DNA from 3 places in the Marinobacter sp. MBR-99 genome. Region 3 is predicted to be linked to each of the others. Evidence: predicted binding sites of a transcription regulator. Region 3 holds the regulator's gene; each other region holds the start of a gene.
The links. Region 3 encodes sigma-54, which starts transcription at its own class of promoters, with help from an activator protein. Its sites were predicted from a motif close to ANTGGCATNNANNTTGCTNT; they were not measured.

Region 1: the regulator sigma-54 is predicted to act here: its motif matches at 2,050-2,069, upstream of ABIE59_RS05495 (CmpA/NrtA family ABC transporter substrate-binding protein).
Region 2: the regulator sigma-54 is predicted to act here: its motif matches at 7,829-7,848, upstream of ABIE59_RS00780 (PEP-CTERM sorting domain-containing protein).

What each region holds. Positions count from the first base shown of each region.
Region 1 is NZ_JBEPPY010000005.1:7,970-18,236, reverse strand. It holds gene ABIE59_RS05500 (nitrate reductase) at 1-1,706, opposite strand, end outside; gene ABIE59_RS05495 (CmpA/NrtA family ABC transporter substrate-binding protein) at 2,193-3,557, shown strand; gene ABIE59_RS05490 (ABC transporter permease) at 3,569-4,561, shown strand; gene ABIE59_RS05485 (ABC transporter ATP-binding protein) at 4,754-5,617, shown strand; gene ABIE59_RS05480 (nitrate- and nitrite sensing domain-containing protein) at 5,667-6,965, opposite strand; gene ABIE59_RS05475 (NAD(P)/FAD-dependent oxidoreductase) at 7,330-8,559, shown strand; gene nirB (nitrite reductase large subunit NirB) at 8,587-10,267, shown strand, end outside.
Region 2 is NZ_JBEPPY010000001.1:148,892-159,158, forward strand. It holds gene asnB (asparagine synthase (glutamine-hydrolyzing)) at 1-475, shown strand, start outside; gene ABIE59_RS00745 (ATP-binding protein) at 485-1,744, shown strand; gene ABIE59_RS00750 (hypothetical protein) at 1,885-2,025, shown strand; gene ABIE59_RS00755 (glycosyltransferase) at 2,347-3,237, shown strand; gene ABIE59_RS00760 (GNAT family N-acetyltransferase) at 3,261-3,707, shown strand; gene ABIE59_RS00765 (GNAT family N-acetyltransferase) at 3,745-4,383, shown strand; gene xrt (exosortase) at 4,404-5,963, shown strand; gene ABIE59_RS00775 (glycosyltransferase) at 5,948-7,042, opposite strand; gene ABIE59_RS00780 (PEP-CTERM sorting domain-containing protein) at 7,110-7,778, opposite strand; gene ABIE59_RS00785 (PA14 domain-containing protein) at 7,924-9,888, opposite strand; gene ABIE59_RS00790 (tetratricopeptide repeat protein) at 10,009-10,267, opposite strand, start outside.
Region 3 is NZ_JBEPPY010000020.1:57,079-67,345, reverse strand. It holds gene ABIE59_RS16080 (YhdP family phospholipid transporter) at 1-606, shown strand, start outside; gene ABIE59_RS16075 (carbon-nitrogen hydrolase family protein) at 619-1,443, shown strand; gene yjgA (ribosome biogenesis factor YjgA) at 1,470-2,006, opposite strand; gene mgtE (magnesium transporter) at 2,017-3,378, opposite strand; gene ABIE59_RS16060 (HPr family phosphocarrier protein) at 3,473-3,742, opposite strand; gene rapZ (RNase adapter RapZ) at 3,749-4,633, opposite strand; gene ptsN (PTS IIA-like nitrogen regulatory protein PtsN) at 4,674-5,141, opposite strand; gene hpf (ribosome hibernation promoting factor) at 5,240-5,542, opposite strand; gene ABIE59_RS16040 (RNA polymerase factor sigma-54) at 5,618-7,147, opposite strand; gene lptB (LPS export ABC transporter ATP-binding protein) at 7,337-8,062, opposite strand; gene lptA (lipopolysaccharide transport periplasmic protein LptA) at 8,070-8,606, opposite strand; gene lptC (LPS export ABC transporter periplasmic protein LptC) at 8,590-9,189, opposite strand; gene ABIE59_RS16020 (KdsC family phosphatase) at 9,186-9,755, opposite strand; gene ABIE59_RS16015 (KpsF/GutQ family sugar-phosphate isomerase) at 9,755-10,267, opposite strand, start outside.

The DNA of each region.
Region 1 (10,267 bases), on a different contig from region 3:
ACTAGGCGGGCGCGGCCATCGGGCGTGGGGAAACGACCATCGGAGAACAGCCGGCGGGTCTGTAGCCAGGCGCCGGGACTGCCCCCGGTAAGCGGCCACTGCACGGGCTGGAGCCGGTCGTAATCCGCGGAGCTCAGATTGGCTAGGGCGGAAATATCAAACACTCTCTCACCGCCGTTACCGTAACCGGACAGTGCCGCATGTTCCCTGAAAATCTCCGCAGGGTCCTGGTAATCAAAGGCGTGACCATAACCGAGCGCCTGGGCGACATCCCGGATGATTCGCCAATCCGGCCAGACACCCTCTGGGACTGGCAAAAATCGACGCTGGCGTGAAATGCACCGTTCGGAGTTGGTCACGGTGCCGTCCTTCTCGCCCCAACCGGCGGCAGGCAGCAGGATATCGGCAAACGCCGTGGTATCGGTCTGGGCCACGCAGTCTGAGACTATAAGGGTCTCGCACCGCGCCAGGGCCTCCCGCACCCGGGCGCTGTCGGGCAGGCTGACTGCCGGATTGGTGCCCATCACCCAGAGCACCCGGATGTCGCCCCGGTGAACGGCTTCAAACAGATCCACCGCCTTATAGCCTGGTCCCGCTGCCAGTTTCTCGCTGTGCCAGAAGTCGGCAACCCGTTGCACCGCGCCGGGCGTGTCGTAATCCATATGGGCCGCCAGGGTATTGGCCAGACCGCCCACTTCCCTCCCACCCATGGCATTGGGTTGACCGGTGAGCGAAAACGGACCGGCGCCGGGCCGGCCAACACGCCCCGTGGCCAGGTGGCAGTTGATAATGGCGTTGGCCTTGTCGGTGCCAGCCACCGACTGATTGATACCCTGGGAAAAGGCGGAGACTGTTCGATCGGTCTCGGCGAACCACCGATAGAAGCGTTCCACATCCGCAGCCCGAAGGTCACATCCACGGGCGACTGCCGGTACCGAAGGAGCGCAGGCGCGGGCCACGCTCAGGGTTTCCTCGAAACCGTTGCAATGCTGCTCCAGGTATTGTGTGGCCAGGGCTCCGTGGTCATTCAGCCAAACCAGTAAACCATTGAACAGCAGGGTGTCGGTTCCCGGCCGCAGTTGCAGGTGCAGGTCGGCCATCTCTGTGGTTGCAGTTTGCCTTGGGTCAATGGCAACCACTTTGCGCCCGGACCGGTGGGACGCTTTTATCCGCTGATAAAGAACGGGATGCGTCCAGGCGGCATTACTGCCCGCCAGCACCAGTAAGTCTGCCAGCTCGAGGTCCTCATAACAGCCGGGCACGCAGTCCTCACCAAACGCCCTCTTGTGGGCTGCCACGGCGGACGACATGCACAATCGGGAATTGGTATCCACGTGCGGGGTTCCAATAAAGCCCTTGGCCAGCTTGTTGGCGATGTAATAGTCCTCGGTGAGCAATTGGCCAGACAGGTAAAAGGCCACAGACTCCGGGCCATGGTCTCTGACCGAAACACGGATGGCCTCAGCGACCCGGTCAATAGCTTCCGACCACTCAACGTTATGCCCTGCCACACGAGGGGCCAGCAACCGGTTGTGTCCGGTCACGGTTTCATGCAACGCAGAGCCTTTGACACAAAGGCGACCATTGTTGGCCGGATGCCCTGCATCGCCCTGAACGGCGTCAGGTTTCGCCATAACACCACAGCCCACACCGCAATAAGGGCAAGTGGTGGCGGTACTTTCAGGAGTGGTTCGGCGGTTTTTCATGATCAATCCTCTGCTTTACCCATAAAAAAAGCCCGCCATCCGGGGCCTGTTTCCAGATCCGGGGCGGGCTTCTTTGCCTAAGTTGTCTGTTGTAGAGAAAGCAATTACGGGGCCAGAGATCGTTATGTCAGCATCCACTGGGCCCGCCTTGTGACGGGGACCGGGCTGCAGCCTTATTCCACAGGTCAAAGACTCAGGCACGGGGAGCAACAACCCTCCAGGAGCGTTTCACGTTGGTGCGAAATTGCTCAGATTGCACCAAAAACAGACCGGGCTACGCTGACATTTTCCTCACTAAGCACTGAAGTAAACATCAAACCATTGAAATGTATAAATATTAAAAAATGGCACGGCTTATGCTCAGGTATTAGCGAACCATCAAGACATCACATCTCTCGTTCAAAGGCATTGGCGCCTGCTCTCCGGAAACGGAGGGTGGGCGTTTTTTTTGCGCGCCAGAAAAGAGAGACACAGAGAGGTAACAGCATGAACACACGCCGTCATCAACTCAGAGGCTTGCTCACAGCCGCGCTGATCGGGCTGAGCACACTGGCCCAGGCGAGCATCGGGCCAGCCGAGAAACCAGACCTGAAGCTGGGCTTCATCAAACTCACCGATATGGCGCCCCTGGCGGTTGCCTGGGAGCAAGGCTACTTCCTGGACGAAGGCCTGTTCGTGGAACTGGAGGCGCAGGCCAACTGGAAAGTGCTGCTGGACCGGGTGATCACCGGCGAGCTGGACGGTGCCCACATGCTGGCCGGCCAGCCTCTGGGCGCATCCATTGGCTATGGCACTCAGGCCAACATTATTACCGCCTTCAGCATGGACCTCAACGGCAACGCGATTACCGTGTCCAACGCGGTGTGGGACACCATGAAGCCCCACCTGGAAATGGATGGCGACAAACCCGCCCACCCGATCTCCGCGAGCGCACTGAAACCGGCGGTGGAGCAATCCCTGAGCAAAGGCGAGCGGTTCCGGATGGGCATGGTGTTCCCGGTGTCCACCCATAACTACGAACTCCGCTACTGGCTGGCGGCCGGTGGCCTGAATCCCGGCTTCTACGCCCCACAACGGGGTGATACCAGTGGCACCTTGCAGGCCGATGTTCATCTGTCCGTTACCCCGCCGCCGCAAATGCCGGCGACCATGGAAGCCGGCACCATTCAAGGCTACTGCGTGGGCGAACCCTGGAACCAGCAGGCGGTATTCAAGGGTATCGGGGTGCCGGTCATCACCGATTATGAGATCTGGCCAAACAACCCTGAGAAAGTCTTTGGTGTGACCGAGACCTGGGCAGAGAAGCATCCCAATACCCACCTTCGGTTGTTACGGGCACTGATCCGCGCGGCTTACTGGCTGGATGAAAACGACAACGCAAACCGCCAGGAAGCGGTAGAGCTGCTTTCACGCTCCAGCTACGTGGGCGCAGACAAAGACGTGATTGCCAACTCTATGACCGGCACGTTCGAATACGAGAAAGGGGATGTACGGGAGGTTCCGGACTTCAACGTGTTCTTCCGCTATCACGCCACTTACCCCTATCCCTCGGATGCCATCTGGTACCTGACCCAGATGCGCCGGTGGGGCCAGATTCCGAACGCCAAGCCAGACGACTGGTACATGCAGACCGCAGCCAGGGTATACCGGGGTGATCTGTATGCCCAGGCCGCACAGTCACTGATCGATGATGGCGTGATGAATGCCAGTGACTTCCCGGACTTTGACGCCGAGAACTTCGAACGCCCCTACCAGGGCGAGCTGATTGACGGTGTGCCTTTCACACCTCGCGAACCGAACGCTTACATAGAACGCTTTGATATCGGGCTGAAAGGCACCGAGACACCGTAAGGGGGCACAACATGAGCACATTAAGCATAAGGATTGGTCAGTCGATGGCCACCAGGAGCCGCAACCTGCTCGCCCGGCTGGGCCCGAATGAATTGTTGGCGGCCGGCAAACAGACTTTGCTGCCCTTGATCGGAATTCTCGTGTTTCTGGGATTCTGGCATCTGGCAGCGCCTCAGGTGCAGACGTCCCTTGGCGCCTTTCCGGGGCCGGCTCAGGTCTGGGAGCAGGCGGGGCAACTCTGGCAAGAGCACGCCAACCAGCGGGAACGCGCCAGCCAGTTCATCGCCATGCAGGAGCAGCGTAATGCCAGGATTCTGGCTGACAACCCGGAGGCGGAGGTGCGGATCCGGTCTTACCCTGGCGCACCCACTTTTATCGATCAGATCGGTACCAGCCTGGTCACGGTATTGTCTGGATTTGCCCTGGCCACGCTGATTGCGGTGCCCCTGGGAATTGTGTTCGGTCTTAACCGGTATTTTCAGGCGGCGGTCAATCCGCTGATCCAGATCTTCAAGCCGGTGTCGCCCCTGGCCTGGCTGCCACTGGTGACCATGGTGGTGTCAGCCACGTACGTCAGCGATGACCCGATGTTCCAGAAGTCGTTTCTGACGTCGATGATCACGGTCACCCTATGCAGTTTGTGGCCGACGCTTATCAATACCAGCGTTGGGGTGGCGGCGGTGAATCCGGACCTGCTGAATGTGTCGAAGGTGCTGAAGCTGTCGTTCTGGACCCACGTTCGCAAGGTGGTGCTGCCTTCATCGGTACCGATGATTTTTACCGGGTTGAGGGTGTCTTTGGGTATTGCCTGGATGGTGCTGATTGCGGCGGAGATGCTGGCGCAGAGTCCCGGGCTTGGGAAGTTTGTGTGGGATGAGTTTCAGAATGGCAGCAGTCAGTCGTTGAGCCGGATCATGGTGGCGGTGCTGGCCATCGGGTTTATCGGGTTTTTGCTGGATCGGGTGATGCTGTTGATTCAGAAGAAGGTGGCCTGGAATGAATAGCCAACACTCACCCATTGCCGCGTTTAACCCTGAAATCTCTGACGGCGGAGCATGCCGCACCGGGTGGGTAGTGCCTCCCGGGACACGCGGTGAATACGTCCCTGTACGCTCCGCAAAAACATCCATGTTTTTGAGGGTCCCGGGAGGCACTACCCACCCGGCGCTCGTCTGACCTGTTTAGGGGATTCTGTTATGGCTAAATCACATTTAGAGTTAACTGGCGTTGAAATGGCGTTTGATACGCCGAAAGGGCCGTTCGTTGCCCTGGACAATGTGAACCTGAAGATCCAGAAAGGGGAGTTTGTTTCACTGATCGGCCACTCCGGCTGTGGTAAATCGACCGTGCTTAATATCGTCGCCGGCTTGCTGCAGGCCTCCAAGGGTGGCTGTGTGCTGGACGGGCATGAGGTGAACTCACCAGGGCCGGAGCGGGCGGTGGTGTTTCAGAATCATGCGCTGATGCCCTGGTTAACGGTGTATGAGAATGTCGAGCTGGCTGTTCGGCAGGTGTTTCGTAAGTCGATGAACCGTAAGGAGCGCCGGGACTGGATTACCCACAACCTGGAGCTGGTGAATATGGCCCATGCCGCCAATAAGCGGCCGGGGGAGATTTCCGGGGGTATGGCACAGCGGGTGGGGATTGCCCGGGCGTTGGCGATGAAACCGAGCGTGCTGCTGATGGATGAGCCGTTCGGGGCCCTGGATGCGCTAACCCGGGCACATCTGCAGGATTCGCTGATGGAGATTCAGCAGGAGCTGAACAACACGGTGATCATGATCACCCACGATGTGGACGAGGCGGTGCTGTTGTCGGACCGCATCATCATGATGACCAACGGGCCGGCGGCGACGGTGGGGGAGGATCTGCACATTGATTTGCCTCGGCCGCGTAATCGGGTGGCGTTGGCGGATGATGCCAAGTACGTGCATTACCGGCAGGAGGTGTTGTCGTTCCTGTATGAGAAGCAGCGCAAGCTGGAAACGCTGAGTAGTCGGCGAGGCGCCAGTTCAGCAAAGCGGGAATCGGAGGGTGAGAAGCAGACTGCAACAGCCTGAGTCGGTACCGGGGCGGCGGTAGAACGCCCGCCCCGGTACACCTTGGCGTTCAGCCCAGCACGCCGGCCATGGAGACCAGGGCTCTAGCCACGTCAGGTAGGCGTTTGCCCTGATCCATGGCCAGTTTTCGCAGTAATCGATGGGCTTCGTCGTTACTGATGTCACGATGTTCCATCAGCAGCAACACGGCCTTTTCCTGGGTGCGTCGATCTTCCAGAGCTTCTTTTGCACTTTGCAGTTCTTCAGACATCTGGCGCAACCGGCGGGTTTGCTCCTGAACCAGATCAAAGATGGACCTGCCTGACTGTTGCCCGACACCGTCACCGGCCCAGGCATCTGCCGTACTCGCATCTACACCATTATCGCAGACCACCAGCACCGGCATTGTCGAGGCGTTCCGCTGTTCCAGCGAGGCTAACAGGGTTTCCTGATGAGCCAGGGAGTGGCGCGCCTCGGTGTAGCGCTCCACGCAACGGTGGTGGAAGGCGTTCTCTACAGAGTCTTCGATTTTCTTGAGGTCATCCATGCGGTCGGTCATCAGGTTAAACCAGCGGTCGGCCATTTCCCTGTCCAGGGACTTATAGGGTCCCACCGACACCGCCTTCTGGCGCATCCGTTCTATTTCCAGTTCCCGCGGGTGAGACCGCAGGGTTTGCCAGAGGGCCAGGCTGTCTTCGTTGGCAAAGGCCACAAATACCTCGAAACACCGTTCCTGCGCTTCAACCAGGTGCATCATGCGCCGTGACAGTGCGTTTTCGAATTGGCCGCTGGAGAATCCCGCGGAGCCTGCCGCCCGCTCCTGGCCACAGTATTCCTTGCCATTCATTACATGCACCATGGCCACCAACAGGCCGGCGATGGAGGGTTCAGCGACGGTTTCGGCGGCTTCAAAAACCACCGTAATCAGCTGATGGATGGCGTCGCAGAACCAGTCCGTGGCATCCGCCACGCTGGCTTCCTGCCCGACCACTTTCTGCCTGAACTCGGCCAGCTGATCGAGGCTATGAAGGGCGCTGGCAATATGACCTAGCAGCGGGCTGCTGACCGGATGGGTCGTCAGGTCTTCCTGTATGTCAGTCAGCGCCTTACGGAAGATTGCGGCCAGTTGGTCGTTCTCTTTCAGGATGACCGAACGCTCCCGGGCGAAACGCTGGCAACCGGACCCCAGATACAGATTGGTAGCCCCCCGCTCCCGTTGCAGTCCGTGCACCAGGTTAGCCACGCTCTGCACCAGCCGGCCCATCTGCAGAAAGTACTCCAGGTTACGGATTTCGCACTGCCGGGAGGCCATCAGAAAGTCTGCGGCTGTCGCGGTCGCGGTCGTGTTGGGCTGGCGTTTGCTGTTCATGGTGCAACTCCTGGTATCGGTACACAGCGGGTTCCTGTCTGCCTGGACTGCAGCAATTAACAGGCCAGAACCACCGGCATCATCTTCGTGCGCTTCGCCCCATCCCGGGGCATCTTTTTTGGCCGGCACAGGTGAAATCCAGCAGCGATATCATCTAAGCAACTGAATTAAATGGAGTTAAAAAGTTGGCATGGAGATCGCTAAGTACTAACCAAGGACGACTGTCCCGGCCATGGAATCAGGCCGGACCATCAGATCATTGTTGTTGGCATTGGTGCCGGACCATCTGTTCTCTTCGGAGAGCATGATGCTCCGGCTTTTTTCGTTTGGTTTTCGGCTATTCGTTGAGTAAGGGAGCGCACCTATGGAACACACACAGACCCCTGCGCTGGTGATCTGCGGCCACGGCATGGTTGCGCAGCGATTGCTGGAGCAACTGGTGGCCACAGGGCACCCGTTCAGCCGCATTGTGGTGTTCAACGGCGAGCCCTTCGCTGCCTATAACCGAATCCAGCTGTCGTCCTTGCTGGCGAATCAGGTCCGGGAGTCGGAGCTGGAACTGAAACCCCGGTCCTGGTTCCGCCAGCACAAAATCGAGGTCTATAACCGTGAGCCGGTCACGGCCATCGAACCGCATCAGCGCCGGGTAACGACCGCAAGCGGGCGCACGCTGGCTTACCACACCCTTGTGTTGGCCACTGGCGCCAGCCCTTCACGTCTTGGCCTGCCCGGCGAGGATCTGGATGGCGTGATGACCTTCCGGGATCTGACCGATACCCGCACCCTGATTCACCAGGCGCAGACACATCGCCGTGCGGTCGTCATCGGCGGCGGTTTTCTTGGCCTGGAAGCGGCCGAGGGGCTCAGGGCCCGGGGTATGGACGTCACAATTCTGCATCGCAGCGGGCACCTTCTGAACCGCCAGCTCAATCCAGCCGCCGGCGAATTACTGAAGCACCAGTTACAGCAACGGGGCCTCACCGTTCTGACCGGTACAGAACCTGCGGCGCTGCTGGGCAAACACCAGGTCCAGGCGGTACAACTGAGCGACGGCACCGTGCTGGCTACTGACCTGGTGGTGCTGGCAACCGGTATTCATCCGAACAAAGCACTGGCAGAAGCAGCCGGCCTGGCTTGCGACCGGGGTGTACAAGTGGATTCGCAGATGACCACTTCCAATCCTCATATCCACGCCCTCGGTGAATGCTGCCAGTTTCAGGAACACACGTTTGGCCTGGTGGAGCCCGGCTACGAGCAGGCGGCCGTGTTGGCCCGGCATCTCTGCCAGGTGTCCGGAAGCCCGAGTTTCACACCAGGAGAAATCGCCACCCGCCTGAAAATCAGTGACCTCCCCATTTTTTCCTGCGGGCCGATCACTCCGGGCCCGCACACCGAAACCATTGAGTGGCAGGACTACGCCCAAGCGGTCTACGGCCAACTGCTGGTGGAACACAACCGCCTGACCGGCGCCATTCTGCTCGGCGACACCAGCAGTGGCCCCTGGTACAGCGGGTTGATTCGTTCAGGCACGGATATATCCCGCTACCGGGACACCATCGCTTTCGGCAAACCCTATTGCGACGCAGCGGCCTGATCCGCTGCTATGAGAGAGGACAAGACTATGAGCAAACAGACCCTGATCGTGATCGGCAACGGCATGGTTGGCCATCACTTCCTGGAACAGTTCAGCCAGTCTCCGGCCGCTGACGCCTATAACATCGTGGTTTTCGGCGAAGAAAAGCAACTGGCCTACGACCGGGTGCACCTGTCGGAGTACTTCAGCGGCTCAAGCCATGCAGATCTGGCAATGGGCACCGCGGACTGGTACGCCGACCAGGGCATTGATCTGCACCTGAATGAGCCGGTGACCGGCATAGATCGGGACGCCCGGATGATCACCACACCCAAGGGCGAGTACCCCTACGATCAGCTGGTGCTGGCCACCGGCTCTTACCCGTTTGTCCCGCCCATTGACGGTAACGATCAGGAAGGCTGCTTTGTGTACCGTACCCTGGATGACCTGGACGCCATTCAGGCCAGCGCCCAGAAGGCGAAGACCGGCGTGGTGGTCGGCGGCGGCTTGCTGGGGCTGGAAGCGGCAAACGCGCTGAAAAGCCTTGGTTTACAGGCCCACGTGGTGGAGTTTGCCCCGCGCCTGATGCCGGTTCAGCTGGACGATCAGGGCGGCGCCCTGTTACGCCAGAAAATTGAAGACCTCGGTGTGCAGGTGCACACCGAGAAAGCCACCACCGCCATCGTGCCGGGCAGCAGCGCGCGGCTACGGATGAATTTCTCGGATGAGAGCCATCTGGAAACCGACCTGATTGTGTTTTCCGCCGGCATACGCCCCCAGGACGCCCTGGCCCGGGCCTGCGGACTTGAAGTGGGCGAACGCGGCGGGATTGTGATCAACAACCAGTGCACCACGTCCGACCCGCACATCCACGCCATCGGTGAATGCGCGCTCTGGAACAACTTTGTCTTCGGCCTGGTGGCGCCCGGTTACACCATGGCCCGCACTCTGTCAGCGGCGCTGAACAACGACGCCAGTGCGGCCTTCACCGGCGCCGACATGAGCACCAAACTCAAGCTGCTGGGGGTGGATGTGGGCTCCATCGGCGACGCCCATGCCAAGACTCCCGGCGCCCGCAACATCCGCTATAACGATGAGCAGGCCGGCCACTACCGGCGCATGGTGGTGAGCCAGGACGGCAAGACCCTGCTGGGCGCCATTCTGGTGGGCGATAACGGCCCCTATGACACCCTGCTGCAATACGCCCTCAATGGCATTGAGTTGCCGGCGAACCCGGAAGCACTGATTCTTCCGGAGAGCGAAGGCGGTGCCCCGGCCCTGGGGGCCGATGCCCTGCCAGACACCGCCTCCATCTGTTCCTGCCACAACGTCACCAAGGGCGACATCTGCTGCGCGATTGACGCCGGCTGCACCGATCTGGGCGGCGTGAAGGCTGAAACCAAGGCCAGCAGCGGCTGTGGCGGCTGTGCCGCTTTGCTCAAAAAGGTGGTGGACAGCGAGCTGGAAAAGCGCGGCGTGGAGGTATGCACGGATTTGTGCGAACACTTCCCCTACACCCGCCAGGAGCTGTTCCATCTGGTGAAGGTAAACGGCATCCGCACCTTCCGGGGCCTGCTCAAGCAATACGGCAAGGGCCAGGGCTGCGATATCTGCAAACCCACGGTGGGCTCGATTCTGGCTACCTGCTGGAACGAGCACATCCTGGCCACGGACCACGTGCCGCTGCAGGACACCAACGACACCTTCATGGCCAATATGCAGAAGAACG
Region 2 (10,267 bases), on a different contig from region 3:
AATCCCGGGTAACAGCCTTAAGACACTGATGTGGCGGGATCTTAACTGGTACCTGCCGGATGATATCCTCACCAAAGTGGACCGGGCCGCCATGGCCTGCAGCCTGGAAACACGGATCCCGATGCTGGATCCGGCGATTGTGTCGTTTGCATTGGGGCTTCCTGAAGGTCTCAACCTGCAGGGAGGTGTTGGCAAGCAAGTTCTGCGTGCTGTGCTGTACCGTTATGTACCCAGACAGCTGATCGACCGACCAAAACAGGGATTTGCAGTGCCGGTTGCCGCCTGGTTAAGAGGGGGGCTACGGGAGTGGGCCGAGGAACTGTTGGCGGAACACCGGCTAAATGATCAGGGTTACTGGCACACAAAGAGAATTCGCTGGTTGTGGGAAGAGCATCTTTCTGGGAGAGAAGACTACAGCTTTGAACTTTGGGGAATTTTGATGTTCCAGTCCTGGTTTGACCACAACCAATCATGAGGAGTTGCTTTGAATAGCCCGCCAGTTTATCTGATGGATTGCGAACAGCGTTGCGCCGAGGGCGTATTGTATTCGCTTGCGCGTAATGGCTGCCGGGTAATTGGACTTACCTCAGTCTCTTTCTTCCCGATGCGATTCTCCAGGCACCTGGCTTCCTGGTATTCCTCCCCAACGTTAAGTGAAGGGTTCGAAGAATATCTCCAGTTTCTTAAAAGCCTTCCTGAAGCCGGCGTTATCCTGCCTTCTGGTGACTTGAGTGTGAAATTTCTTGCCCGCTATTTCCGGGAGCTGACTGATGCTGGTTTTATGCTGAGTGTTCCCAGGACCGGTGATCTCGAAACCTTGTTTGACAAGCTCAGCTGCAACCGGGCATGTGCAAATGCCGGAATTCCGGTCGCGAAGACCTGGTCTTTGTCTGAACTGGAAGACGATCCCACGATTATCGAAAGATTGCGCTGGCCGGTTATTGTTAAACCTACAGCTCTTGCCGGAGGCAATTACCGCAAGGTTGAAGGGCCGGGGGAGTTGGAGCAGGCAATTGACTGTATTTCCGGTATTGTCCAAAAGGAATCAGTAAGACTGAATGAATCCGGTGTTGTGATTCAGGAGTGGATTGACTCAGGAATGACAGACAACTGGAGTTGTGACGTGTTTTGTGACAGTCAGGGTCGGGTTGTCGATCATGTGACCATTCAACGGGTCAGGACATCGCTCAATGAAAAGGGGACACCGACTAGCCGCATGTACTGTGGCATATTCCGTCCGGAGCCAAGGCTCCTTGAGCGTACTGAACAGTTGTTGAAAGCGCATCGCTGGAAGGGGTTCGCTCATGTAGAGTTCATATACTGCAGTCGAGATGAGGAGTTCTATCTGACGGAGGTGAATCCTCGCCTGCCTGGGTACTCCTATCTGCTCAGTGCCACAGGCCATGAGCAAGGGTGGTACTACGTAGCCGATCTGATTGGGGTAGATTATGCCAGCCAGGGTAAGGATTCCGGCGTCGTTTATTTTGAGTCTTTGCGGTATCCGGGCGACCTGACTGATGGCGTTGTGAATGCCGTTCGTGGAAATCTCGATATTTCCAAGTTGCTTTCAAGTTACTGGCGAGCGATTTTCAGTCGTGATCAGGTCGTTATTGACTATTTTAACCGTAAGGATCTTGGGCTCACGTTTGGTCTTGTTTTGTTCAATGTCAGGACATTTATTGAGAAGGCTATCAGTTTTATTCGCAGGCGGATGTTGAAGCATGACTTTGCCAGGAAAGCTTGAGCGACCAATTCTGCGTTATGGGATTCTGGGTGGACTTCCCATATCGGAAGAGAGGCTTTCTCGCGTGTCCTCAAGATCCAGTTGGTCTACAGGGAGACCAGGCAGGTTAGGGGGCTCCATATGCTTTGAGGAGCCTGCTGGTGCGCTGCGAGTCCGAAGCCAAGGATCAGGCTACGCTGGATGAATATTGCCCGGATTGGCGTGATCGTCTTCGCCAGGGAAACTTCCTGATATGCGTGGTGGATGAAGAGCGTATGGCGGGGTTTGGTTGGGGGCGGTGACAGCGTGAATTGGGGTTCACTTATGTGGATTCCTGCCTGGGCATGTCTCAGGACATTTTCTATATCTATGACTGTTGCACGATGGCTGAGCATCGTGGCAAGGGAGTCTACCAGGTTGTCTTGACGTCGTTAGCAAAGGTTGCCAGGGAACATCCGGTTGATGTGGCGTGCCGATGGAACAACACTGGCTCTATCCGAGGATTAGGAAAGGCTGGATTTATGCTGGACAGGATCTTTGTGTGCTTCGAAGTAATTGGGCTGCGTTTGAGATTTAACTACTGAAATGCCTGAGGACATTCAAGAATGACGAAGGATGGAACCATGGACGAGAATCCGCTTGTAACCATAATTACACCTACATATAACCGCGCCGACTTCTTGCCCTATGCAGTTGAAAGCGTGTTGGCACAGACGTTCCGTGATTTTGAGCTTCTGGTTATCGATGACGGGTCTACCGACAGCACACGGCATCTGATGGAAAGCTATACCAAGGATTTGAGAGTCAGATATTTCTACCAGCCCAACCAGGGGCAGAGCGTGGCAAGAAACAGGGGGCTTGAAGAGGCCCGCGGTGAGTTTATCTGTTTTCTTGACTCGGATAATGCCTGGTTGCCGGATAAGCTGCAAAAATCACTGGATGCGTTCCGGGCACATCCCGACGTTGACGTGATCTATGGGGATTTCGTTGAGATTGATGAGACTGGCGCTGAGCTTGGCACTAACAAGATGAAGCGACATACCGGCCACATAACTTTCGAGCTACTCAAAGATAACTTTGTCAGCATGAATACCACCATGACTCGCCGTCAGTGCTTTTCAGAGATGGGCGGCTTCGACGCCGCTGATCGCCTGGCAGAGGACTATGGTTTGTGGTTGCGATTTTCCACCCGTTACCGGTTCTATTATTTGCCCGAAGTACTTGGCTACTACCGTGTAATGGAGGATCAGATTTCTTCTGACAAAGTACGCCGGTTGGATGCAAACGAAAGGCTGCTGCTCTCCTTTCTGGATACCTACACAGGCTGTGTGACATCGAAACAAAGAAGGCGTGGCCTGAGCCACTTTTACCTGAGGCGGGCCAGACTGCTTGCGACAGAAAAGCAATTCGCAAATGCCTACAAAGATATCCTCAGAGCCGCAAAACAGGATCCGTTCTGGCAAGGGCCATGGCGGGGTGCTGCGAAGGTTACTTCAAGGGCGGTGAAACTGTGATTTGCGGTAGCGCCGCCTTACGGGTGGAACTGCTGGATGAACATGCATTCGCAGCTTTGCACTTTGACTGGGTGGAATTGTTGGCAAAGAGTAATGCCGACCCATTGTTTATGAGCTGGCCCTGGCTCTATAGCTGGTGGGAAACCTGGGGCGAAAGCCTTGGCCTTGAACTGATGTTGTTAGGGGTTTACCAGGCAAATGATCAGCTCGTCGGGATTGCACCGATGTATCGACACAAGATTCCGCTCAGCGTCGGAATGACAGTAACTCGAGTGCATTTTCTGGGTAATGCGTGGAGGGTGAGCCCTACGGTGCGTACCGAGTATGTAGGGCTGGTGGCTAAGTCTGAGCTTGAATCTGACGTTGCTTTGGCTGTTGCAGCGTATCTGAAAACGTTGACCTGGGATGAGTTGGTGATTCCCGATAGCCAAGAGGAAGGGGGGGGGAGCGCTGGGGCGCGCTTTGGCTGAAGCTTGCAGAGCGACCCCGGTGGTGAGGAGTGAATCCATGGGGGTGTGTATTGATACGGCCTTTCCCATTGAACCGTGGCTGGCCAGTCTTGGTCCCAACACCCGCCGTAAAGCGTTTAACCGACGATGCTTGTTCGAGAAGCAATTAGGTGGGAACTGGCAGTTCTGTGAAAATAATGGAGGTTCTCAGACGGCGTTTCTCGACCAGCTCAACCGATTTCACGTAAAGCGATGGGAAAAGCCCTGTTTTGATGAAAAAGCATGCCAGTTTCATTTAAAGCTGCTTTCAAGGTTGTCTGATAAACAACACGCGTTAATGTCTAGGCTCGTGGTCAATGGACAGGTGGTCTCGGTGCTCTATGACATACAGGCGGGAGCCAGAGTTTACAACTTGCAATCTGGTTATGATGAAAACTTAAATGCCAAGTTATCTTTAGGCACTTTGCACTTGGGGTATGCTATTGAGCAAGCTTTTCAGGATCCTGAAATTAATAAGTATGATTTGTTGGCAGGTTCCGGTAAAAATACTTTCTATAAGGCAAGGTTTAAAGGTCGACAGGTGAGTTTCCCAACGGTTGACCTTGTGCGGTCTCCGGTGTTGCGCACGGCTTACCGGCTCCGGTCCTGGTTGCCTGGAGGGCTGGTTTCTCGTATTAATCTTGTGTTCAGGCTGTAGAGGTTCTAAGGAAGACAGTAATGCCGAACGAAAGGACTCAATCAATCCATGTGTTGCATCGCACAATTCCATTTGCTCTAAGCCTTCTGGCGCTTGGCTGGCTGATCTTCCCCACGGTGCAGGGTATTGTTAGCCGCTGGTTCAAGTTTGATGAATCGTATTCCCATGGGCTCCTGCTGCTTGCGGTGTCCCTCTTTCTGACAGGCCGGACCTGCCGGAGATATCGGGTCCAGCCCGGTTTCTATCCTCTTTGGCTGATTCCGTTCCTGCTCGCCCTTATCGGTTATGGGCTCGGCGATATACTGCGTATTCAGGCCGTCCAACAGATTGTTGTGGTGCCTTTGTTACTTGGCGTGCTTGCAGTTTTCATGGGGTGGCGCCAGGTTAGACATTTCATTGTGCCTGTTGGCCTTCTGATATTTACCGTGCCGGTTTGGGATTTTCTTTCCTGGACACTTCAGGTCATAACGGTGGAGATCAACCGGGTACTGCTGGGGCTTATGGATATAGAGTTCCGCGTGGAGGGGGTGTTCGTTTACCTGATTGGGGTAGGTACCTTTGAAGTGGCTCACGGCTGTTCTGGATTGCGTTATCTGCTGGTGGGGCAGTCATTGTCAGTTATCTATGGAGAGCTGAACCTCCGGCGATTACGCTCCAGGGTCATTATGTTTTGTTGTGGCGTCCTGTTCGCTTTGATCGCTAACTGGATACGGGTATTCGTGATCATCTATATGGGTTACGAAACGAACATGGAGACCAGCCTTATTGATGACCACGACAATTTCGGCTGGTGGGTATTTGCAGCGACGCTGGTGCCGTTATTCCTGATAGGACGGATGCTGGAGACATCCTCGAGAGAACAAATGATGGGCCTGGGCGATCGGGACGAGGACCAACCTGTCGCGGATCGGTCTGGTCGCACCCGAGTGGCTGTAGGTGCCGTCGTTATGGTAGCGCTTCCGTTAATTTTTTGGGTCGCACTGCCCTCCGGTGAACATAAGATACGCTCTGAGCCAGCCCAAATTAATCTCCGGCTTGATGGTGAGCAGTTTGGTTCGTTGTTTTCCAGTAATCTTGAAGGGTGGCGACCGCAGGTTCGCAATCCCGATAGACTATACGTGCAGACGCTATTTGACCGAGGGAGGGTTGAGCCGGATCAAGGCTTGGCAGAGCGGCTTTTAGTGAGTATCTACAGCTATGATTTCCAAAGGCACTCAGCGGAGTTGGTTCAGTATTCTAATCGCTTATATGATCGTGAGAGGTGGCATCCTGAAAACGTCTTTACAGTGGGCGCCCCTGGGTCGGTATCCTTGCGAGGCGTTACGTTACGCGACAGAGTTTCCGGTGAACGGCTACACCTCGCCTATACATACTATGTCGAAGGGCTTTGGGAAACTGATGACCTTAAGGCCAAGTTGGCCCAGATTCGGGGATTCGTTAATCCGCGAGAGGATGCCTCCTTGATAATCTATGGGGTTTCTTGCGAAGACTGTAACGGATTAGAGCGACTGGAAGAATTGATCTTGGGTACATTCAGTCGTATCGTCGAATCCATTGATCAACATTACGCTCCCCACTGACCAGTTGAGGTCTGAGACTTGCGGACTGGCCCATGGGGAAGAGGGGCAACTAACTCGCTGATAGCGGCTCGAAGGTTTTCAGTAAAGGCTTTGTGGTTTGAGGAATACCATTGCTCGGCATTGGCTGACGTCTCCTCAAGCGTTGCCGGCATTGCGTTTATGGCGGTGTTAATTGTTGCATCAAGGCTTTGTTCTGAAACCATATACCTGGTTCCCAGCCGGAAGGTTCGACTGTTGTTCGGCTCTGCCAGGTAGCCTCGGCTTTTCTCAATCAGTTCGTTCATTGGTGGTGCGTTTGTGGTGATTGTCACACAACCGTTTTCGAGTGCTTCCGCTAATACCTGTCCGTAACCCTCTACCTCAGACGGTAGAATTGCAAATCCTGCTTCCCTCCAAAGTTCTTTCATTTCCTTGTCTGTCAGATTGCTCAGGATCTCGATGTTCTGGTTGGGGTAATCAGAACTATCTATATGTTGTGAAACCACTACTAGCTTTGGCCACTCAGGATGTCGCGACCAGCAAGCCAATACTGCTGAGGTTCCCTTGAATTGACTGTTACCGGCTACATGCAGTGCAAGGCGATAATTTTTGCCGGAAGTACAAGGTTTGGATATATCGGATCCGCCAGTAAAGCCAAGGTACATCACGTCCGAATGGTAGCGCGAAAAGATCTCGGCAGCGTGTTGCGTCTTGCAAAGAATTCGGTCAATACTTGGGAGGTATGGTAGAAGGGATTCAATAAACCACTCCTGATTTGGAATCAGCCAATGCCTCTTACCTCGGCGTAGTTGAGATACTCGAGGGTTTTGGAGGTGGATCACCAAGTCTGATTTTGATCGTCCTGATATCGATCTGGCGATACCGTTCATTAGAGCATAGTAAAGGCGCCCAAAGGGTTCAGGCAGATATTTACTAAGTAATTGGTACCGATAGTGTGATAGTTGGTTTTGCCATTCTGATGTTGGTGGTAATGGCTCTACTTGGCAATTATGCCCAAGAGAATTAAGTGCAGACTCAAGGATAAGAGCATCTTTTCTTAACCCGCGCCCACTACTAGCGTATACGATGAGGATGTCCATGGGTCACCACCAGAAAGAGAAAAGCCCTGCAAAGGCAGGGCTTTAAAGCGTAGCACAGAGTTGCATGTCAGGCTTTTTTACGGCCCTTCATACGCACTGCGATACCGGCAAGGCCGAGGCCCAACAGAGCCAGGGTGCCAGGCTCAGGGACTTTGGATGCTTTTACCATAACCAGCATATCATCGTGGTTATCATCCACCTGGTTGTTGTCGTCCAGACTCAGGATGAACCAATCTTCTCCCACTTCAAAGATCGAGAAGTTGTAGCCACCTGCCAGGTTCCCTGTACCTTGGTTCGACACCGAGCCTGCGAATGATCCCCAGGCGTCTGAGGAGAAGCCAAAGTCAAGCTTGCCGAGACCGCCACTGTAGATAACACTGAAAGTGTCTCCAAGTGGGCTGGTCGCGGTATTGAAGACTTCTGAACCCTCGTAGAGGAATGAACCAGTATAACCTGCTTCCTTGCCCAAATAGGTGAAAGTCAGCTTGAACGGATCTTCTGATACGGATGCCAGTGAGTGTGAGAGCAATACAGTATCAGTAGTGTCGTAATACTGGGGGCCAGTAAACAGCCCACCGGGAATGCCTGTTCCATTCGCGTAATCGTTGTTTCCTGGAACGCCAACAGGGGCTTCAGCGGGGGCAGTATTAGCCACTGTATCAATGTAAGCCGCCTGTGCCAGTCCTGAAACACCTATGGCGGCTGCCAGTGCGATGCCTTGTGTGAGTTTGTTCATTTGAGTCACTCCTCCAGTGAGTGGTCGAATTTTTACAACACCCTTTAACCAAAGCAGATAGCGTGCCAAATTTTAAGTAATTGATTTTAAAGTGTTAATTATTTCTTCAGTCTGGGCAATGTAAATTAATTCGACGATCTCTCTTTTACTGCACACTGTACTGAACCGGATCTGACGGTTCGCTACTCAGTCCGTTGGTGTCAATTACCCTTATAGTGAAGTACCAATCTCCCGAGGAGAGCCCTTCTATCCTTGCTTCAGTTGTGCCCGCTGGAACCTCCAGGATCTGGGGCATATTTGCTGGCGCTTGGCCGTAGTTGATCACATACCCGGAGATTTCGCTGAGTGAGATACTGCTGCCGTCTACGCGTGTAAGGGGCGGAGTCCAGGATAGCGTGACGCTGCCCGCGCTGGCGCCGTTGTCCGATGGTTCGCTGGTTACCGGCGCATCCGGTTCAGATACGGTCTCAAGTGTGTACGGGTGAAGTCCTGACCGGTAAGCCTGCAACACGGTAATACCGCTGTCATTAAAGACTTGTTCGGCGACAGGTTGCAGCAGCGGTAAACCGTATCGGAGCTTGTATAGGTCGTCTATGCTGTCGTTGAGTGAACTGTCGCTGGTCGGGCTATCAAGAGATAGAGTTTGTACCACGTTTTCCGGGTTAAGACTTTGCCCGGTGGCTGTATCGGATATCACCAGGCTCGCAGAGGCGTCCCATCCTGATTCGAAATATTCCATAGTAACCGCTACGGGTATCTCGGCCGGAAGGCTGGCTGTACTGGTATAGGTGGTGGCGGATTGGTTTTTCCACTGATTGATAACCAGATTGCCATCAAGGAAAAGGCGAACACCGTCATCTGTTCTTGTGGCAAACGTGTATTCACGCGTGCCTTCCGCATGCGGCGGAGTAAACCAGCCCTGCCACCGAATACTGAAATTATTATTGGGCATATTGGCAGACGGACTGCCGCTTCCCCAGTTGAAATTAATGGCGGTGTCTCGCTGAGTGTAAACAAAGCTGTCAAAGTTCACGCCTGTGAAATACTGGCCAACGAATCCTGGCTGATAGGTTGCCTCAGGTGCAGGGAAATCTTCAGGGTCCAGTGGGTTTGTGCCCGCAAGGTATTCCTCAAGTACGGAGTATCCGTCTCCATCCAGGTCTCGCGAGGCATCGGTTGGGTCTGTGGGATCAAGGCCATAGGCGTATTCGTATCCGTCGGGAATACCATCTCCGTCGGTATCTGCAAGGTTGGGGTCTGTGCGCGCCCAGAATTCATCCAGTGCTGTAAGCAGGTCTCCGTCGGTGTCTGACATTGCATCCGTTGGGTCTGTCGGGTCCAGGCCGTAATAGATTTCCCAGTTGTCGTAGAGGCCGTCACCATCTTCATCCAGCGGTGGATATTGGGCGTTATATGACAAGCCTTTCTCACCATCGAAAAATCCGATACGGTAGCCGAGTTCATAGGCTTCTTCGGTGGTCAGTTCCGGTTGGGTGCCTGGGGTTGTCTGCGCAAAACTGTGCAGGAAAGGGCCATCGATCACCTGTTGATTCAGCCCGGGCCCGGACCAGGCCACGGTAAAGTGGTCATCCCAGCCGCCTTCTTTGTGCCTCAGCTCGAAATAGTATTTTTGTCCGGCTTCAAGGTAATGAATGCCTGAGGTTTGCGAGCTGTAGCGGGTGAAATTATCGAGCGGGGTCGCCATGGTTGAGGCGATTCGAACGATATCTTCCGGAGACTGTGAAGGGGAGAGCCAGAGTTGAGTTTCGTCGTCACCTGCAATGTAGAAGGTGTATTCACCCGTTGCGGGGGGTTCTAAATAGCCACGAATCAAGGTGCCGTAATTATTGGCCCGGTTGGCTGCGCGCCTTAACTGGTTGAGTTCTGTAATTTCGTCAGGTGAGTCCGGGAATTTCTCGGCGTCTATCATGCTTTGAACGTTGTTGCCTGATATGCCATCAAAGTACCAGGCGTCGACTTTTCCCGCTTCGCTGACTTCGGGAATGGCAGCAGTGGGTGGTAACTTTTCAATGTCCCGGTACTGCCAACTCTGGCAACCACCGAGAAAAACCACCACCACGCCGAGGCCGAGAATCTTCTTGGCAGCCATAACTCACCTTCCTTGCGCAACGATACATTGTGTAAAGTATTGTTGCAGTGCGTTAGGGCTGCCACCGAGTCTTAGGAACGTTTCGCTATCTGCCTACCGCGCTTATAGCGTTAACCTCTGTCAGGCTTCGTTATCCAGCTTGGTCAGAATCCGCCTGGCGTCGTCATCCCTGCCGACTGCCCTGTAGGCCTCCACCAGATGCATGGCAATTTCGCGGGAGCCTGGGTCCAGCTCGTGCGCTTTCTCAAGTACGACAAGGCTTTGTTGGTGCTCACCGGATTCAAACAGTATCCAGCCATAGGTATCCACCACCGCTGCGGTGTCGGGGACCAATTCGTAGGCTTTCCTGGCGGTGTCCAAGGCCCGATTATCACCCGTT
Region 3 (10,267 bases):
CTGGAGGCGCTTACCGGCACCCCGGTTCCTCTGAACAACGAGCAGACCCAGATTGATCTGGATCTGGACTGGCCCGGCCGCCCGGATGAAATTGCTCTGGAGCAGCTCAGTGGCCAGGTCAGTGTCCGCCTGGATGACGGTGTGATCATGGAGCAAAGTGGCTCAGCCCAGTTGTTCAGAATCTTCAACCTGCTCAATACCGATACGCTCTGGCGCAGGCTGCGCCTGGACTTCTCGGATCTCTACGAGCGGGGTATAGCGTTTGATGCCATTTCCGGCAAGGCAGTTATTGTGAACGGGTTGGTTACTCTGGACCCCGAGCTGCAACTGGTCGGGCCGTCTGGGGCGTTCAAAATGAGTGGGACTACCAATATGGCAGATGAGAGCCTGGATATGCGGTTGGTGCTGGTGCTTCCGGTTACCCAGAACCTGCCCCTGGCTGCCATACTGATGGGAGCGAGCGCCCCCATTGGCGGCGCACTCTTTGTTCTGGACAAAATTCTGGGTGACCCATTAAGCAAGTTGACCAGCGCCACTTACAGTGTCACCGGTAGCTGGAGCGAGCCCAAAGTGGAGCTACGTCGGGTTTTCGATACGGGTGAGTAGAGGAGTCGGAGCATGACCCAAGTTGCAGCGATTCAGATGGTCAGCAGTCACAACCTGGCCGGTAACCTGGCCGAGGCCGAGGCGCTGTTGCGTGATGCTGCCGCCCAAGGCGCGAAAGTGGCAGTATTACCTGAGAATTTTGCGGTTCTGGCCACCGCTCAGATGCGGGAGTGTGGTCGGCAGGAAAGTGGCGGTGAATCGGTGATCCGGCGCTTTCTTTCAGAACAGGCCGAGAGGCTGGGGCTATGGATTGTAGGTGGTTCCATGCCTCTGGCAACACGACCCGATGGTTCTGATGTTCCCGACAGGGTGCGTGCAAGCTGCATTGTTTACAACGATCAGGGCGAGGAAGTTGCCCGTTACGACAAAATTCACCTGTTTGACGCCATGGTCGAGGATTCCCATGGCCAATACCGGGAGTCGGATACCTTCGAGCCAGGTGACCGGGTGGTTACCGTGGACACTCCCGCTGGCCGGCTGGGGATGGCAGTGTGCTACGACTTGCGGTTTCCTGAACTGTTCAGGGCGCTGCGGGAACAGGGTGCCGAGTGGGTGTGCCTGCCCAGCGCCTTTACCTGGCAAACTGGAGACGCCCATTGGCACCCACTGATTCGAGCCAGGGCCATCGAGAACCAGGTTTGGGTGGTCGCCCCCGGCCAGGGGGGGCAAAACAGTGAGCGCCGCAAGACTTATGGCCACAGTTTGATCTGTGACCCCTGGGGCAGGGTAGTGACGGAACTGGATGAGGGCCCTGGCCTGGTTGTGGCAGACCTGGACATGGAAAAACTGAACCAGATTCGGGCCAGAATGCCGGTCTGGGAGCACCGCCGCCTTTAACGTAGAACTCCGGTCAGCCGTTTGCTTTACTGCTCTGCGTCATCAATCCACCCCCGGAGGGCCCGGAACAGTTTACGGGCCTGGCCGGTGTTTTTCTGTTTCTCCACTTCCTTGCGGGCATTGCGAACCAGGTTGCGCAGGTGCTGCACGTCTGCCGCCGGGCAATAATCGATAAACTCCCCCACCACCTTGTCGCCTTCGGAGATCATCCTGTCGCGCCAGCGCTCGGCCAGGTGATGCCGGCGGGTGTGCTCCTCACTGCCGGCATTGAATGCACCAATGGCACGAGCCAGTGCCTCCGGGTCATCCTCCTGGCGGATGATCTTGCCAATGTATTGCAAATGTCTGCGGCGTGCTTCGCGCTGATTAATGCGCCGTGATTCCACGATGGCAGCCTTCAGGGTGTCGCTGATGTCCAGTGACGCCAATTGCTCGTCATTGAGATCCAGCATCTGTTTACCCAGGTCCTGGAGCGCATGCATTTCCCGCTTGATCTGGGATTTGCTCGGGCCGAAATCTTCCTCGAGCTCCTCGTGGTGCGGGTGGTTGTCGGATTGACTCATGGTTGGCTCCTCAAGCGTAAAAATAGGTGGCGAGCCCCAGGAAGGAAAGGAAGCCCACGACGTCTGTGGTGGTGAGCAGGATCACGCCCCCGGCCAGTGCCGGGTCTATATTCAGTCGTTTCAGTGTTAACGGCAGCAGGGTGCCGACGATTGAGGCGATGGTCAGGTTGATGACCAGCGCCATGGCAATCACCAGGCCAATGGTCGGGTCTCTGAACCACACCATGGCCGCCGCAGACACCACCAGGGCAAACAGAAACCCGTTCAGCGTTGTTGCCAGAAATTCCCGGTTCAGCAGCCATTTCACGTTGTCATTGCTGACCTGGCCCACTGCCATGCCACGAATCATCAGCGTCAGCGTCTGGCTGCCGGCGATGCCGCCCATGCTGGCGACGATTGGCATCAGTACGGCCAGGGCGACCACCTGTTGAATAGTTTCCTCAAACATACCGATCACAGAGGCTGAGGTAAAAGCGGTCACTACGTTGATTCCGAGCCAGACGGCTCGCCGGCGCGTGGTTTTGAGCACTGGTGCGAACGTGTCTTCGTCTTCGTCCAGACCGGCCATACTCATCAGCGAGTGATCCGCATCTTCCCGGATAACGTCGACCACGTCATCGATGGTGATCCGGCCCAGGAGCTTGTTGTCGTCACCCACCACCGGAGCAGAAATCAGGTCGTAGCGCTCGAAGAGGGTGGCGACCTTGGTGTCGGACAGTGTCACCGGAATCGGCTCGATGTCAGTGTCCATCACCTCACGAACGGTGGATGCGGGGTTGGATACCAGCATTCGGGTGATGGGTAGCATGCCAATGAATTCGTCCCGCCGGCTGACTACAATCAGGCTGTCGGTCATGGGGGGAAGGTTGCGGTGGCGGCGCAGGTACCGCAGTACCACGTCAATACTGATATCCGGGCGCACCGTAATGGTGTCCGTATTCATCAGGCCGCCGGCAGTGTCCTCGGGGTAGGAGAGTACTTCCTCTACCCGCTGCCGGTCTTGCTCGTCCATGGTGTCCAGGACCTCCTGGATCACCGTGTCTGGCAGCTGCTGGAGCAGGTCGGCCAGGTCGTCGGATTCAAAATCCTCAATGATATCTGCAAGTTCCTGGGCGTTCAGCTGGCTCAGGAAGTAGGCCCGGATGTCGTCACCGAGATATTGGAGTACTTCCCCTTCCAGTTGTTTATCGACCAGGTTCCACAGCAGGGCGCGTTGGCGGGGAGGGGAAGATTCCAGCAGGTGGGCTATATCGCTGGGGCTCAGGCCGCCATTGAGGATGCGGGCAACCTGCTTGAGCGCACCACTGTCCAGGGCCTCACTGAGGGAGCGAAGGCGCTGGCGGGCCTGACTTTTTTCCAGAATATCGGTCATGAAACCACCTGCGATCAGAAAACTGTCGCATTATAGCGGAGTTAGCGGCCTCAGGTGAGAAAGGATTGTAGGTGAATGACGAACCAGGGTGTGCTCAACCCCCCTCGCCGAAATAATCACCGATCAGTTCTACGAGTGCCTCGATGGCTTCCTGCTCATCAGGGCCATCGGCGACCAGTTCAATATCAGTGCCCTGGCTGGCAGCCAGCATCATCACCTGCATGATGTTCTTGGCATCCACGTCCCGGCCCTTGCCGCGGATTCGTACCTGGCTGTCAAAGCCGGAGGCGGTGGCCACAAGCTTGGCGGTGGCGCGGGCATGCAAGCCCAGTTTATTGATGATGGTGACGGGGCGGCAGATCATGTTGGATCAGATCTCCCCTCGGGCCTGGAGATGGGGAAGTTCAGTATGACGAACCTGCACGTTGTTGTATCGGGTGCGGAAGTGCTGGCCCAGTTGCTCGCAGACATAGACGGAACGGTGCTGGCCACCGGTACAGCCAATAGAAATGGTCATGTAGCTGCGGTTGCTGTCGGCGAACGAGGGTAGCCAGGTATCCAGGAAGCGGATCAGGTCGTCCACCATTTGTCCGGTGAGAGGTTCCCGCTCGAGAAACTCGATAACCGGCTGATCGGTACCGACGTATTTGCGCAGGCTGGTATCCCAGTATGGGTTGGGCAGGCAGCGCACATCGAAAACGTAATCGGAATCGACCGGTACGCCATGCTTGAAACCGAATGACTGGAACAGCAGTGCAAGCTCCTGATCCTTGCGACCGACCACTCGCTGTTTGACCATGTCGCGCAGTTCATACATCGACATGCCGGTGGTGTTGATGTAAAGGTCTGCCAGTTTTGACAGCGGTTCCAACAGTGCCTTTTCGTTGGTGATGGCTTCTCGGAGGGAGGTACGGTCATCGCTCAGCGGGTGCTTTCGGCGTGTGGCGTGGAACCGCTGCAGCAGGGACTGTTCATCGGCATCCAGAAAGATAATCTCGACAACGACTCCCGCATCGCGAAGCTGGCGATAGATCTGTTCGAAGTTGGCCAGTTCGGCAGACAGGTTGCGGGCGTCGATGCTGACGGCCATTTTCCGGAGCCGCCCCGGCGCTTCCTGTTGTGCCGCTTCCCGGGTCAGCGGGAACAGCAGTCCGATGGGAAGGTTATCAATGCAATAAAAACCCAGATCTTCGAGCACATGCAACGCGGTACTCTTACCGGACCCGGATCGGCCACTGACGATGATCAGTTTCATGATGGACGCTCCTGCCTTCTTCTGTTGGTGCTACTGCTTATCAGGATGCCGCGGTCATGCGCTGGTAAAGGGATGCTGCATCCTGGCACTGGCGAAGCTGTTCACAGAACCCGTTGTCGTTGAATTTCTCGGCCAACTGGCTTAGCAACTCCAGATGTTCACTGGTGGCTTCTTTGGGCACGATCAAGGCAAACACCAGGTCGACCGGCTGATTGTCGATAGCATCGAAGTCGATGCTCTCTTCCAGTGTCATCAGCACGCCGATCACACGGTCCAGCCCCTCCAGCCGGCAATGGGGTATGGCAATACCCTGGCCGATACCGGTGCTGCCAAGCCGCTCGCGAGAAACCAGATTGCTGAAAATCTCTGTGTCGCTGAGGATTTCATCTTGATGATGAATATGCTCTGCGATGGTTTCCAGTACCCGCTTTTTACTGGAGGCTGGCACCCTGCACAGCGTCAGTTCGGGAGCCAGAATGTTGTCGATGGTCAGGGATGTATCGCTCATGGATCGACTGTGATTCCGTAAAAAAAAGGCTGCGGCCGGTATGCCCCGCCGCAGCTCGTATCATTGAAACACCCGGTACGGTGGCGCTATGAGCGCGCTCAGCCGTTGCCGTGCATCCGGTCTACATTCTTTTCTTTGTGCTTGAGGATCTGGCGGTCCAGCTTGTCCACCAGCGAATCAATCGCGGCGTACATATCCTCACTCTCTGCCTTTGCATGGATATCGCCACCGATGACATGCAGGGTGGCTTCAGCCATCTGACGTACCTTCTCAACTTCCAGCGTCACCTGACAGTTACTTATGTGGTCAAAGTGACGCTCCAGCTTCTCGAACTTGGTGTTGACGTAATCCTTCAATGCAGGGGTCAGTTCTACGTGATGGCCTGAAATGTTGAGTTGCATAGGCGTCTCCTGTTGTCATCATGCCGGTGTTGCCACCGGGCTGCGTGTCCGGTGCTTCGTGCACCGGCAAAAACATTAAACCAGTCGTTTGCGCTCGTTTGAAGGAGGGATGTGCATGGCCTCCCGGTATTTGGCAACGGTGCGCCGGGCCACATTGATGCCCTGATCTCCAAGCATGGCTGCAATCTTGCTATCGCTCAACGGCTTTTTTGGAGTTTCTTCTGAAATCAGTTTCTTGATCATCGCACGAATAGCAGTGGAGGAACATTCTCCGCCCTCAGCGGTACTGACGTGGCTGGAGAAAAAGTACTTCAGCTCGAAAATGCCGCGGGGTGTGTGCATATACTTTTGCGTGGTGACCCGTGAAATGGTGGATTCGTGCATTTCCACGGCCTGGGCGATATCTGAGAGGATCAGCGGCTTCATTGCTTCCTCTCCCTGGTCCAGGAAACCCTGTTGGTGCTCAACAATCCGGGTGGCGACTTTCAGTAGCGTTTCATTGCGGCTTTGCAGGCTTTTAATGAACCACTTGGCCTCCTGCAGTTGATCCCGCAGGTAGGTGTTATCAGCACTGCTATCGGCGCGACGGATCAGCGATGCATAGCTGGCGTTGACCCGAATTCTCGGGGCGATCTCCGGATTGAGCTCAACACGCCACCGGCCCTCGTGTTTTCGGACGATGACGTCTGGTATCACGTAATCCGGCTCCGCTCGGTCCACCACGTCACCCGGGCGAGGGTTGAGGCTGGTAATCAGGGCCAGAACTTCGCGCAGCTGATCTTCTTTGAGTCTGCTGCGGCGCAGCAGTTGCGCGTAATCCCGGTTGCCAAGCAGGTGCAGGAACTGGGTAACCACCAGGCGGGCCTGTCGAAGCCAGGGGGTATCTGGCGGCAACTGGTTGAGCTGAATCAGCAGGCATTCCTGCAGGTCTCGGGCAAACACGCCCGGCGGGTCGAAGTGTTGTAGCCGGTGCAGGACCGCTTCTACCTCGTCCAGTTCAAGGGGGTCTTCTTCGGTTTCGTCCTGCAGGCCGGAATGGATTTCCTCAATCGGTGAGGTCAGGTAACCGCGCTCGTCTACAGCGTCCATCAGGGCGTGGGCGATTGCCTGGTCACGCTCGCTCATGGGGGTCAGGTTGAGCTGCCATTCCAGGTGGTCCTGGAGAGTCTCGGCCGGTGAATTGCGGGTTTCGAAATCCGACTCGTTCTCGTCGTCCCCTTTGCTGGCTGGCGCCGGTGCAGACTGGTAGATATCGTCCCAGGCGGTGTCTACGGGCAGGTCGTCGGGGATGTTATCCGGGATGTCGTTTTCGGAGGCCCAGTCCGGGCCATTTTCGTTTTCATCCCAGTCAGAGGCAGCCTCGGTGGCCGGTTCATCGTGGTCGGAATCCCGGTCTTTATGTTCGTCCCGGGTGTCGGCATCCGTATCGGGGGTGTCAGACTGATCGTCATCCTCGGAGGTTTCCAGCATGGGGTTGGATTCCAGCGCCTGCTGGATTTCCTGCTGGAGGTCGAGGGTGGAAAGCTGAAGCAGGCGAATGGCCTGTTGCAGCTGGGGCGTCATGGTCAGACTCTGGCCCATCTTAAGCTGTAATGAGGCTTTCATAACCATGGCTCAAGATCCATAAATCAAGGGTGTCCCGGTAGTGACGTTGCCTGCTGTCAGGCAAAAAAATTGTTATACGCTGGTTACTTGCCGCTCACTGTTGTCAGTATAAGCAAGTTCTTTGCCGAGTTTACTTGCTACAGATCATCAAAACAATCAGACCTCGGTCGTCGAGGGGTTTTCTTCCGCTTACAGGTGGAACTCATCACCCAGGTAGACTTCCTTGACCTGCTGATTGGCCAGGATGGCTTCAGCATTGCCGGAGGCGATGATATGGCCGCCGGAGACAATGTAGGCGTTTTCACAAATATCGAGGGTTTCCCGCACGTTGTGATCGGTGATCAGCACACCAATGCCTTTATCTCGCAAATGCCGGATGATGTGTTTGATGTCGCTGACCGAGATGGGGTCTACCCCGGCGAAGGGCTCATCCAGCAGAATAAACGCAGGTTCCATGGCCAGCGCTCTGGCGATTTCGACGCGCCGCCGTTCACCACCGGACAGCGCCATACCCAAGCTGTCCCGGATATGGGTGATGTGAAATTCCTCGAGCAGTTCCTCAAGTTTGGCTTCCCGCTCAGGCCGTTTCATGCCTTTTCGGGTTTCCAGAATGGCCATGATGTTGTCGCGCACGGTAAGTTTGCGGAATACCGAGGCTTCCTGGGGCAGGTAGCCGATGCCTTTGCGTGCCCGGCCATGCATGGGCAGGGGTGTGATGTCCTGGCTGTCAATGGTGATTCGGCCGCGGTCGGAGGGTACAAGCCCGACAATCATGTAAAAACAGGTAGTTTTCCCGGCGCCGTTGGGGCCGAGCAGGCCTACGATTTCTCCGGACCGGATTTCCAGAGACACATCGAGAACCACTTTTTTCTGTTTGTAGCTTTTTGCCAGGTTGCTGGCCCTGAGAACTGCCATCAGTAACCTATTCGTCTGAGGGGTTGCTGGAGCCGCGAGGCTGAATCACCATTTCCACCCGGCCAGAGCTCTCTTCCGAAGGCGTGCCGCCTTCTGCAGTGACCACCCTGCGCACGGTGTCGTATTGGATGACGTCGCCCCGGAACACATTGTTGCCCTGTTCAATCACTGCCTGGCGCTCGAACGTCAGCCGGTTTTCCGCCGCTGACCAGGTGATGGTCCGCGCCCGGGCGTCTGTCATGGCTTCACCTTCCCGTGCCGGCTGGCGATATCGGGCGGGTTCGCCGCTTGCCTCAATCCGGCTGAGACCTTCGGGGCTTCGATACAGTACCACCCGTTCTGCGTTCAGTTGGGTGGCCCCCTGAACCAGTTCAACGTCGCCGGTGTAGCTGGCGGTCCCTTCGGTATCGTCCAGGCGGGCGGAATCAGCGCTGACCTTGATGGGGGTGTCGGAATCCAGATCAAACGCGGTTGCCGGGCTGGCCAGCATCAGTGCGGCCAGTATGACCGGCAGTCGGTGTGTGCGCTTACCTGATGGTTTCATATTGCCCTTCCACCCGGGAGTTGAGTTCCAGTATGCGTTCGTTTATCCAGGCTTTCATGCCATTGGCCTGGGTAACGCCGAACGGTTCGGTAATGGTGACCGGTTGATCGGTGTATACCGTGCCCTGGCGGTTATCCAGGGTCAGTGAGTCGGTTTTCAGGGTGGCTTCAGAGTCGCCGGTTTGCCGGAGTACGACGACGTTGCCCGTCAAGGTCACCTGATCATCGTCTTGCCGGAGGCTACCTTCATCCGCTTCGATTATCCATGGTGGGGTGGCCTGTTCGCTGAAAATCCTGGCCCTTGGGGCATTCATGGTGGCGTAGTTGGTGTCTTCAAACTGCTCAATTCGGGGGCTGGATATCGACATCTTAAGGTTGCCGTGTTCGTCCCAGGTTGTGTAGCGGCCCTCGATGATAAAACTGTCGGGTTCCGACGGGCCCCTGAGTTCTGCGGCATCGCCCCGCACACTGTCACCTTCCTCGTTCTGCCACATCAGGAAGACGGTCGCGAGAACCGTGGCTGCCAGCGCCAGGGTTCGAACCCTGGGTTTGCGAACGATGTCCGACAGGGCCCCCGGGATCATGACGGCTTGCCCAGATAGGGGGCCAGAGTAGCGCCCAGCCGGTTTTGCGCCCAGAGTATCAGGTCACATGCTTCACGCACGGCGCCGTGCCCCCCCAGGGCCTGGGTGCAATAGTCGGCTTGCTGACGCACCAGCCAGTAGCCGTTGGGCACGCTGATACCCAGGCCGGCGAATGTCAGGGCGGGCAGATCAGGCAGATCATCGCCCATATAGGCAATCTGGTCCGGAGCGATATCCATGCCTGCAACCAGTTCCTGTAACGCAACTTTCTTGTCTTCCCGGCCCTGCATCAGGTGCGGGATGCCGAGGTCGGTCATCCGTTTTTCTGTCAGTGGTGACCTGCGCCCGGTAATGACTGCCACGGTAATTCCAGCCATCATCAACTGTTTCAGACCCAGACCGTCCAGTATATTGAACGCTTTGAGTTCGTCGCCGGCAGCGCTGAAATACAACCGGCCGTCGCTCATTATGCCGTCTACGTCCAGGGCGATCAGGCGAATTCTGGCGGCTTTTGCCTTGAGCGTGTCGTCCCAGCCGGTGTGCATAGGCGGTGCGAAGTCACTCATTAAATCACCCCCGCACGCAGCAGGTCATGCATATTGATGGCGCCAACCAGGTTGCCGTCGTCGTCGGTGACGGGCAGGGCATTGATCTTCATCTCTTCCATGATGTTCAGTGCCTCGGCCGCCAGGTGGTCAGCCTGAATGGTTTTGCCGTGGCGGGTCATGACGTCCCGGATCGGAGTGGTGTGAACGTCGACGGATTTGTCCAGGGTCCGGCGCAGGTCGCCATCGGTAAATATGCCGGTCAGATGCCCCTGGGCGTCGACGATGGTGGTCATGCCCAGCCCTTTACGGCTGATCTCCAGCAGGGCGCCGCTGAGGGTGGTAGTTTCAAGAACTTTGGGAATCTGGTCGCCGGTATGCATGATGTCAGAAACCCGCAGCAGCAAGCGCCGTCCCAGACTGCCGCCCGGGTGAGAGAAGGCAAAGTCTTCGGCACTGAAGCCTCGGGCTTCCAGCAGGGCTACGGCCAACGCATCGCCCATGACCAGGGTTGCTGTGGTGCTGGATGTGGG